Regions from separate parts of the Alcanivorax sp. IL2 genome, predicted to be linked through region 3. Evidence: predicted binding sites of a transcription regulator. Region 3 holds the regulator's gene; each other region holds the start of a gene.

Region 1 (3,623 bases), 1.7 Mb from region 3:
GTGAACGTCACCTGCGCGTGTCCACGGTTCATGAGGTGCCCATGGGTGAGCTGTCATTGCCGGTGCGGGTGATCGAAATGGGCAGCACCTCTCCCGGCGTGCCGGTGATCGGTTTTTTTGGTGGCGTTCATGGTGTAGAGCGGATCGGTAGCCAGGTGCTGATGTCCTGGCTGCACAGTCTGATTCATCGTTTGCAGTGGGACGATCAGCTCCACCGGCGGCTGGAGCAGGTGCGGCTGGTGTTCATGCCGATGATCAATCCGGGCGGTATCTGGAAGCGCACCCGCAGCAACCCCAATGGCGTGGATCTGATGCGTAACGCCCCTATTGATGCCATGGGCAGGGTGCCCTTTCTGGTGGGCGGCCACCGCATCAGTCGCCATCTGCCCTGGTACCGGGGGAAAAGTGGCAACCCCATGGAGCCGGAAGCCCAGGCCGTGGCTCGCGTGGTACGCGAAAAGCTGATGCCGGCTCCATTTTCCATGAGCCTGGACTGTCACAGCGGCTTTGGCCGACGCGACCGGATCTGGTGCTGTTACGCCCGCAGCCATCGCCCCATTCCCCATATCGGCGAAGTATTCCGGCTCAAACAGCATTTTGAGGACACCTACCCTCACCATCATCCCTACCTGATCGAGCCACAGTCAGTGAACTACACCACCCATGGTGATCTGTGGGACTACCTTTACGACGACGCCCAGGAACGGGCACCGCATCACACCTTCCTGCCGTTCACCCTGGAAATGGGCTCCTGGCTATGGGTGCGCAAGAACCCGCGGCAGATGCTGGATTTCTTCGGATACTTCAACCCGGTAATCGGCCACCGCCATCACCGGGTACTGCGTCAGCACCTGCCCCTGTTCGAGTTTCTCACCGCCATGACTGCCAACGCCGGCAACTGGCTGCCCACTACCCGGGAAAAACCGGCACTGACCCGACAGGCCATTGCGCACTGGTTCGGGGACGCTGACTAACCGCTGATCTTTTGTAGGAGCTTGCTTGCAAGCGAATTCGCCTCCCTTCGCTTGCAAGCAAGCTCCTACACAGGTTTCTCACGCCATCTGCGAGGCCACCATCCATTCATGGCCCCGACCTTGCAACAGAAAAGCCCATTGGGTCCGCCGCCCGGCTGACTTACACTTTGCCAAACGCCTCGATAAGGACACACCATGAAAGCCCTGATACTTGCCCCCCTGGCCCTGCTGGCCGGCTGTCAGCACCTGAATTACCAGCCACCGACCAGTGGAGATACCGCCCAGGTCACCTTCACCAGCAACAATACAGCCGCTCAACCGGTGGTCTGTGTGCCCGGCAAGGGCTTCAAATCAACGGAATACGCGCTGTCGCAAAACCCGGTTAGCGGAGGAGCCCTGGACGATTTACTGAAAACAATGAAGAAAAGCCCCCAGGTCACCACTACGGTCGATATTGCCCCGGCTACCCGCATCGGCGTCATCTATAACCGCCGTCAGGCTGACAATAGCCGTGACCGCTGCAAAGTAGCCCTGCAGTTTGCCCCTCAGGCCGGCGGCGACTACCAGGCGCACTTTGTCCATGAGAACGGTCAATGTGGTTTGTCACTGAAAGACGCCAGCGGCGCCAGTGTGGATGCCGTGCTCACGGACTGGCAGTGCCCATAATATGCGCACCAATGCGGTGCGCAGCACCAATTTCGCGCACCGCATTGTCTGTTTCCCCTTTGTTAAACCCCCTTTTTCTTCCTACGAAACCATCAAGCCGCTGTTTTATATAAACAAAAAATAGTTGGCACGCTCTCTGCAATATCTTTTTCGAGCCGAAAAGGCGGTGCGTCACCAGCGCACATTGAACGAATTAGACTTGTTAAGAGGGTTGCACATGAAAAACGTATTTGGTCTGAAGAAAACCGTTTTGGCCGCTTCCATCGTGGCTGCCAGCCTGGCTCCGGCCATCGCTGCTGCTGAAGTCAGTGGTACCCTGGGCGCTTCCAGCCAGTACTTGTGGCGTGGTCAGCAACTGACCGACGGCGCTGCGGTGTACGGTAGCGTTGACTACTCCCACACTTCCGGTCTGTACGCTGGTGCCTGGGCATCTTCTGAAACCGACGACACCGAGTACGACCTGTACGCCGGTTTCGGTGGCGAGATTGAAGGTCTGAGCTACGACATCAGCTACATCGACTATAATTACACGACCGGTGGCACCACTGCGCCGGACCCGGCTTCCAGCGCGGACTTTGAGGAAGTCCATCTTGGTCTAGGCTTTGCCGGTTTCAGCGCTGATGCTTTCATCGGTGTTGGCGAAGTTGGCCGTGGCGACGATGCCGTAGACTACAAAGATGACTACTTTGCGCTGGGCTACGGCTACGACAAATACGGCATTAGCGCAGGTTATTACGATTACGACGGTGACCCTGAGGTAGACGGCACTCTCGCAGATTACACGCACGTGGATCTCAGCTACGCCGTTACCGAGCAATTCACCTTCACGGCATCCAAGATCGTAGATCAGGAAGACGTGAATGGCGTCGACACTTGGGATGACGACGTAGTATTGAGCGTTGCCTACGAGTTCGCTCTGTAAGCACCAAGAAAACGGGCGGCTCACGCCGCTCACTGTTTAACGCCGCGGGGCTCTCCCTGGTCCTCGCAAACACGCAAGCAACCCCGCGGCGTCTTTTTACCTTCCACGCAACATCCCCCGCGCTTCAGGCAACACGCCAAACCTGTCGTTACCTCTCTGCAGAAAAGTACACTACCAGCGCATCATGATCCGATACCGGCGCCACCCCCTGGCTGCCATAGAGGCTGTGATAGCGACCTGCATTGCCACGGCTTACCGCCATTGTGCTGACAGACGTTTCCAAATCCGGTGACACCCAGATATGGTCCAGGGCCTGTGGTCGGCAACGGTGACGAAAACTGTAACGTTCCCGCTTTGGCAGCCGTTGCCACAGATTGAACAGACCGGATTGCGCAAAACGCCTATAGCTTGCCGAGATACGCCCGGCGCCCCAGGTGCTGTTGAAATCACCGGCCATTATCAACGACCCACTTTGCTCAATGGCCCAGCTGGCCAGCAACGCGGCCTGACGCTGCCTTTTTTGCCGAACCCGTGACTTGTGCAGACCTCGCGCACTACGCAAGTGCACGACGACCAACTGCAACTGCCGAGGAGAGCGCACAGTCACGTGCAAGGGCGGACGGGAAAACAGTGAGTGGCCGTGAAATTCCTGCTCCGCAAACAGGCTTTCTACCGACACAATCCGTACCGGCTGCCGATAAAGCAGCCCCACATCCATGCCGGAAGGGTCATTGCCCTCTTTCAGTGCGACGCGGTAACGCCAGCCGTGCCTGGCAAGGCGTACCGCCAGGGCCTCGAGTAACTCACGATTTTCCACTTCCTGAACAGCCAGCATATGGGGCGCCTGCAAAGGGCCGGCAATAAACCCAGCCAGCGCCTGTATTCGCCTGTTCAACACAGCCTCGGAAAGCGGTTCATCCAGCCGGCTGTCTTTGCGGGTATCGCGAAGCCGCCACAGGTTCAGCGTCGCCAGAGTCCATTCATCCGCTGCGGGGGCGGGCACACCACGGTCGGGAGCAAGGCCTCGGCAATCCGCCCACAGCCCGGTCGCGACCAGCAAA
Region 2 (3,623 bases), 1.3 Mb from region 3:
CGGCTGGTCACTGAAGATCACATTTCCATGCTTATCCACAGACCGATATATTTTAGCCGGCGCCTTGGCCTCTTCGCCCTCTCCCTCCACCTTTGTCTCAGCATGGAGTCCGCCGAAGCAAAGAAGCAGCCCGGCCATCAGCATTCCTGTTTTCTTCATTATCGCCTCCCATGAACCTACCCTTGATTCTCACTCGCTCATAAAGCACGGGAAAGGGCCAAATGCACAAATTGGCGCTTCAAGCAGAATAACACAGACAAAAAAAGCCCCCGACAAGCGGGGGCCCTCTTTCTGCAATGTTTCCCGAAGGAAATTAGCAGGAGTAGTACATATCGAACTCGACCGGGTGCGGGGTCATGTTCAGACGCTCGATCTCACCACGCTTCAGGGAGATGTAGCCTTCGATCATGTCCTTGGTGAACACGTCACCTTCGGTCAGGAAGTCCATGTCGGCTTCCAGACAATCCAGGGCCATGGTCAGGGTGTGCGCCACGGTCGGGATGTCTTTCGCTTCTTCAGCCGGCAGATCGTACAGATCCTTGTCCATGGCGTCGCCAGGGTGCAGCTTGTTCTTGATACCGTCCAGGCCAGCCATCAGCAGTGCCGCGAAGCACAGGTAGGGGTTGGCAGACGGATCAGGGAAGCGTGCTTCGATACGACGGGCCTTGGCACTGCTCACGAACGGAATACGGATGGAAGCAGAACGGTTACGGGCAGAGTAAGCCAGCATTACCGGGGCTTCGAAACCGGGCACCAGACGCTTGTAGGAGTTGGTGGAACCGTTGGTGAAGGCGTTCAGGGCACGGGCGTGCTTGATGATGCCGCCAATGAAGTACAGCGCTTCGTCGGACAGGCCAGCGTAGCCGTCACCGGCGAACAGGTTCTTGCCGTCTTTGGCCAGGGACACGTGAACGTGCATACCGGAGCCGTTATCGCCGATCAGCGGCTTGGGCATGAAGGTAGCTGTCTTGCCGTAGGCGTGGGCCACGTTATGTGTGCAGTACTTGAGGATCTGCACTTCGTCAGCCTTGGCGGTCAGGGTGTTGGCGCCAACACCGATCTCACACTGGCCAGCAGTGCCCACTTCGTGGTGGTGAACTTCGATCTTCAGCCCCATGGACTCCATGGCAGAACACATGGCGCCACGCAGGTCGTGCAGGCTATCTACCGGCGGAACCGGGAAGTAGCCGCCTTTCACGCCCGGACGGTGACCAATGTTGCCACCTTCGAAGTCTTCGTGGGAAACCCACGCGGCTTCTTCGGAGTGAATGTTGTACATGGAACCCTGCATGTCGGATTTCCACTGCACGGAATCGAATACGAAGAATTCCGGCTCCGGACCGAACAGCGCGGAATCCGCGATGCCGGTAGCCTTCAGGTACTCTTCAGCACGCTTGGCAACAGAACGCGGGTCACGCTCGTAACCGGTCATGGTGTTCGGCTCGAGAATGTCACAACGCAGGTTAACGGTGGCCACGTCAGTGAACGGGTCCAGCACGGCAGTAGAGTCGTCAGGCATCATCACCATGTCGGACTCGTTGATGCCTTTCCAGCCAGCAATGGAAGAGCCATCGAACATTTTGCCATCCTGGAAGAAATCTTCGTCGATTTCGCCCACGGGGAGGGTTACGTGCTGCTCCTTACCACGGCTATCGGTGAAGCGCAGGTCCACCCATTTCACATCATTATCTTTAATCAGCTTGAGGGTCTTTTCAGACATTGTCGTGCGTCCTCCTAAGGAACAGCGGGTTTGTCTCTGGCTCATCGCCCCGCCCCGCATCAGGGCAGAACAGAGAGCCGGTATTCTCGGCCACCAGGCCTGCTTTGCCAATAGGGAGGCAAGTTCCATGCCAGCCCTTTTTTAGCGCATTTGACGCCAAAATACAGAATCAAGGGAAAAATAGCACCTTACGGTGCGTTACTGTGGTGCACTGCACCATTTTGTTGCACTAAAATAGTGCACCGCTGTCCTCGCCTACCCGCAGGACCACAAACACCTCATTGCCCGCCTCGCCGGTTTCCACCACCTCGTGCCCGTTGATCCGGCACCAGGCAGGGATATCGCTCAGCGCGCCGGGGTCCGTGCATACCACTCGCAGGCAATCACCGGAGGCCAGGGTGCGCACCTTGTTCTGCGTCTTGATCACCGGCATGGGACACAGCATGCGGCGCACATCCAGTTCGTGAAAAGCTTCGGTCATCAGGAATCCTTGGCTTCTAGCTTCTAGCTTCTAGCTTCTAGCTTCTAGCTTCTAGCTTCTAGCTTCTAGCTTCTAAAGATGGTGCCGCGCTCCAAACGAAGCACAACCCCAGCAACATTGTTTGTTTTCCTCGCAGCTAACAGCTCATCGCTGCTTTACCCTACATTCCAGGCCAACGGCACCGCATCCGGGTGAAACGGCTCAACAGTCACCTGGCGCGCCACACCATCCGGGCTGCGCACTTCCAGGGTAACCTCATCCGACGAACGCCCCTTGGAATAACGGGCCACAATCGCCGCCGCCTGCTGCATTTCCTCATCATTCTGGAAATTGCCATCCACCAGGGCCAAAGGCCCCGGGCAGCTCACCGTAGTGATGCTGGTAAACTGGTAGCGATATCCCTCCAGGAAACGGTTCTCACCTTCCTCCCGGCTGATGATCAGCTTTAAGTGGGGCTGCGGACGGATATGACGCCCCACCTTTAACAGCATGATGTCATCCAGTTCGTAGCGACGCTCGTTGCGGGCCTTCCACAGATCCGCCAGCTTGTTGGAATAGGATTCGTCGGTAAGGAAGCAGCAACCGCCGGCGGGCTGGGCAAAGTCATCCAGCCCGAACTTCTTGGCCAGGGCCATTTGCGGTTTGCGGCTGCGGCCGGAAAAATCGTGCAGGGACTCCCGGTCTACCCAGCCTTCACGTTCTGGCAGGGTAGCCGGCAAGTTCTTCGCGCATAGCGGTCGCAGCAGACGCTCGTCGGCGCCGGATTCCGCGCTGATAATCGGCATGGTGGCCTTGCGCTGGCTTTTCGGGCGCTGGCCGATCACCTCGCCCGTGACGATAAAATCAAACCCCCGATCTCCGGCAAACTCCCGGGCCTTGTTGATCATCAGGGTGGCCTGGTTGACCATGAAAATCTTGCAGTCCAGGCAGGGATTCAGGTTGGCCCCGTAGCCATGCCTGGGGTTGAGCACCACATCCTTGTACTCCTCGGAGATATCAATGATGTGCATCTTGATGCCAAGCTGCTCGGCCACCCACAGGGCGTTGTTGCGCTTTTCCTTATCCTTGTCTTTCTTGCGGATGGCATGGGTATGGCCTTCCACACAGAAACCGGTAAAGAAATTCACGCCTTCCACCTCTATCCCCTGCTCCTGCATCACCTTGACGGCCAGCATGGAGTCCAGTCCGCCGGACACCAGTGCGATAGCGCGGCGCTTAATCGGTTGGATTGACTCAGTTACAGAAGACGTCATGTGAAAAAACCTGCTGCCTTGATCGGCGCTCAAAAAATGGGCGGCGAAGTATAGCAATCACGCCCTCCTGACGCACCCTTCACCCAGGCCCGGCTGTCACCTGAGGGTCATATCGCTGGTCCAGACTCGACATTCCTGGCCACCCCACGGGGCTCCATGCAATTTCGCC
Region 3 (3,623 bases):
TACTCACCGGCGATGCTTACATTGAACACCTGGGCAACACCTTTGAAGGCGCCAAGGTGGAATACAGCCTGGATTCCAAGCGGGTAGACGCCAGCAGCGAAGGCGACAAACGGGTACGACTGGTGATCCCTGCCGAGAACCAGACGCCCAAGGAAGACACCCCTGCGGACAACAATGCAAACGACGAGGCGCCCGTAGCGCCCTCCTCAGAGGCGGAGCCAAACACCCCATGAGCCATTTACGTGCCCACCACCTGGCAAAAAGCTACAAGGGTCGCCGGGTCATCGAAGATGTCTCCCTGGACGTGGAAGCCGGCCAGATCGTCGGCCTGCTCGGTCCCAATGGCGCCGGCAAGACCACCTGCTTCTACATGATTGTCGGACTGGTGGAAGCGGACGCCGGTCGGATCGACATCAACGAGGCGGATATCACCCATCTGCCCATGCATGGCCGCGCCCAGCGTGGCATCGGCTACTTGCCCCAGGAAGCCAGCATCTTCCGCCGCCTGACCGTGGAAGAGAACATCATGGCGATCCTGGAAACCCGCAAGGAGCTGAGCAAGGCGGAGCGTCACGAACGCATGGAAAGCCTGCTCAAGGAATTCCATATCACCCACATCCGTGATTCCCTGGGTATGAGCCTGTCCGGCGGTGAGCGGCGCCGGGCAGAAATCGCCCGCGGCCTGGCCACCGACCCGGATTTCATCCTGCTGGATGAACCCTTCGCCGGCGTGGACCCGATTTCCGTGAACGACATCAAGGGCATCATCCGCCATCTGAAAGAGCGCGGCATCGGCGTACTGATCACCGACCACAACGTGCGCGAAACCCTGGATATCTGCGACACCGCCTACATCGTCAGCGCCGGCCATATCATCGCCTCCGGCGATGCGGACACCATTCTTGGCAACCAGCAGGTGCGGGATGTGTATCTGGGGGCCGATTTCAGGCTGTAAAAGGCAGTAAATAGTTAATAGTGAACAGTTAACAGCTCGCGGCCGGGGCATGCACTATTTTTGAGCAAGCCGCCGCGCCCATAGCTTGTTCGCGACGGAAAGGCTTGAAACACAGAAAACCTGCCCCGCGCGCTGTTAACTATTAACTGTTCACTGTTAACTACCTTCCTCCTAGCACACAACCACCATTGGCACAAATATTGCTTGCCTTATGCATAGGCTGTTATTCTCAGGTTTTGGGGATGACACCAGTCTGAGCAGTATGAAGCCAAGCCTACAACTACAAATCGGCCAGCAGCTGACCATGACTCCGCAGCTGCAGCAGGCTATACGCCTCCTGCAGCTCTCCACGCTGGACCTGCGTCAAGAGATTCAGCAGGCCGTGGAAAGTAATCCGTTGCTGGAGCTGGCCGATGATTTCGGTGACGAATCCCTGCCTGACGCTGACGAGGAACGTCAGGACGACCAGGAGCTGGATACCGAGCGTGACGATGCCCTGGAAGAGTTCGTGGATGACGAACCCGGCATCGAAACGGAATGGGACGATGTTTATTCCGGCCAGACCAGCAGCGCCTCCAGCGCCCTCCCCGACGATGCCGACGACTGGCAGCAGCGCCATAGTGTGGCCGGCAATCTACAGGACCACCTGCTCTGGCAACTGAATCTGACCCCCATGAGCGATGTGGACCGCATTATCGCCATGACCATCATCGAATCCCTGGACGATCGCGGCTACCTGACCGTCACCGTGGACGACATCGTGGCGATGATGAACGCCCAGGATGACCTGCTCACCGAAGGTGACGAGCTGGAAGCCGATGAAGTCCTGGCTGTGCAGCACCGCCTGCAACAATTCGACCCGGTGGGAGTTGCCAGTCTGGATCTGGCCGACTGCCTGCGGGTGCAGCTGCGCCAACTGCCCACGGACACGCCCTTTCTGGACTATGCCCTGGCCCTGCTCGGGCATCTCGAGCTACTGGAAAAGCACGACTACGCCGCCCTGCGCCGGGTACTGCAGATCAGCGAAGAAAACCTGCTGGACGCCCTCTCGCTGCTACGCACCCTGGACCCGGCTCCCGGCGAACAGATTGGGGAAAGCCAGGTGGATTACGCGGTGCCGGACGTGATCGTACGCCAGCACCAGGGGCGCTGGCAGGTCAGCCTGAACGAGGAGGTGCTGCCCAAGGTCAATTTGCAGCAGCAGTACGCCTCCATGGCCCGCAAGGCCGGTGGCGAGGATGGCCAGTACCTGCGCAACTGCGTGCAAGAAGCCAAGTGGTTCATCAAGAGCCTGCAAAGCCGCCACGACACCCTGCTGAAGGTGGCAACCCGCATCGTTGACGTTCAGCAGGACTTCTTCGACTATGGGGAAGAGGCCATGAAACCCCTGGTTCTGGCCGACATTGCCGACGCCGTCGAGATGCACGAATCGACCATCAGTCGGGTCACCAACCAGAAATACATGATGACACCCCGCGGCGTCTTTGAGTTGAAGTATTTCTTCTCCAGCCACGTGGGAACAGACGGCGGCGGTGAGTGTTCCTCCACCGCTATTCGTGCCATTATTAAGAAGCTGGTCGCTGCCGAGAATCCCCGCAAACCGCTCAGCGACAACAAGCTTGCAAGCTTGCTGAATGAGCAGGGAATCAATGTAGCGCGCCGGACAGTCGCCAAGTACCGTGAGGCGATGAGAATACCGTCATCCAGCGCCCGCAAGCGTTTGGTGTAGGCGCCGGGACGGCCCAACGAGCAGGTAAAGGAGCCAGCCATGCAAATTAATATCAGCGGTCATCACCTGGAAATTACCGATGCTTTGCGAGCCTACGTAGGAGACAAATTCTCCCGTCTTGAACGGCATTTCGACCAGATTACCAGTGTCCAGGTGATCCTTTCCCCGGAACCCAAGACCCACAAGGCGGAATCCACTATCCATATTTCCGGGGCCGACGTCTTCGCCACCGCTGAAGCAGTCGACATGTACGCTGCCATCGACAAGCTGACGGACAAGCTCGACCGCCAGATCCTCAAACACAAGGAAAAGGCCGTCAGCCACAAGCACGGCGGCCACTGAACCCAAAGCGACAATTATGCGAGTTCGCGAACTACTCACCGAAGCACGCACCCATAGCGAGGTGCAGGCCAGCAGCAAGAAACAGCTGCTGGACCAGGTTGCGCAGCTGGCCGCGGCCGGCTGCGACAGCCTCAACGAACAGGAGGTCTTCGACGCCCTGGTAGCCCGGGAAAAGCTGGGCTCCACGGGCATCGGTGAAGGCATCGCCATTCCTCACTGTCGTCTTGGTCACTGCCAGCAACCCATCGGGCTGCTGCTGAAACTCTCTACCCCCATCGATTTTGACGCCGTTGACGGTCGCCCGGTAGATCTGGTTTTTGTACTGCTGGTTCCCCAGGAAAACCCGGAACAGCACCTGAAAACCCTCAGCCACCTGGCGTCCCTGTTCAACGACGACGATTACCGTGCCGAGCTGCGATTGAGCAAGAACGACCACCACCTTTATCACACCGCCGTGGAATCCGAAGCGGAGCTGCGACTGGCATCATGAAGGAACGCAACACGCTTTCAGGCATCACCCGGGACATCCCCTCGTCTATCCATTTTGCGTGCCAACGTGCTGCAAATAGCGTGCAAGCGGTGCAACCATGAAACTCA

The links. Region 3 encodes sigma-54, which starts transcription at its own class of promoters, with help from an activator protein. Its sites were predicted from a motif close to TGGCACNNNNNTTGCTNT; they were not measured.
Region 1: a site for sigma-54 is predicted at 1,766-1,783, ahead of ACMG4N_RS06945 (TorF family putative porin). Genes of this name have one in related genera too.
Region 2: a site for sigma-54 is predicted at 1,836-1,853, ahead of glnA (glutamate--ammonia ligase). Genes of this name have one in related genera too.

The regions. Positions count from the first base shown of each region.
Region 1 is NZ_CP179932.1:1,479,248-1,482,870, reverse strand. Features, by position in the region: gene ACMG4N_RS06955 (M14 family zinc carboxypeptidase) at 1-974, shown strand, start outside; gene ACMG4N_RS06950 (hypothetical protein) at 1,170-1,640, shown strand; gene ACMG4N_RS06945 (TorF family putative porin) at 1,858-2,562, shown strand; gene ACMG4N_RS06940 (endonuclease/exonuclease/phosphatase family protein) at 2,711-3,565, opposite strand.
Region 2 is NZ_CP179932.1:1,090,519-1,094,141, reverse strand. Features, by position in the region: gene ACMG4N_RS05150 (DUF4124 domain-containing protein) at 1-159, opposite strand, end outside; gene glnA (glutamate--ammonia ligase) at 314-1,720, opposite strand; gene ACMG4N_RS05140 (sulfurtransferase TusA family protein) at 1,950-2,201, opposite strand; gene ACMG4N_RS05135 (tRNA (5-methylaminomethyl-2-thiouridylate)-methyltransferase) at 2,357-3,454, opposite strand; gene ACMG4N_RS05130 (metallophosphoesterase) at 3,611-3,623, shown strand, end outside.
Region 3 is NZ_CP179932.1:3,338,942-3,342,564, forward strand. Features, by position in the region: gene lptA (lipopolysaccharide transport periplasmic protein LptA) at 1-233, shown strand, start outside; gene lptB (LPS export ABC transporter ATP-binding protein) at 230-955, shown strand; gene ACMG4N_RS15370 (RNA polymerase factor sigma-54) at 1,218-2,684, shown strand; gene hpf (ribosome hibernation-promoting factor, HPF/YfiA family) at 2,724-3,026, shown strand; gene ptsN (PTS IIA-like nitrogen regulatory protein PtsN) at 3,043-3,516, shown strand; gene rapZ (RNase adapter RapZ) at 3,614-3,623, shown strand, end outside.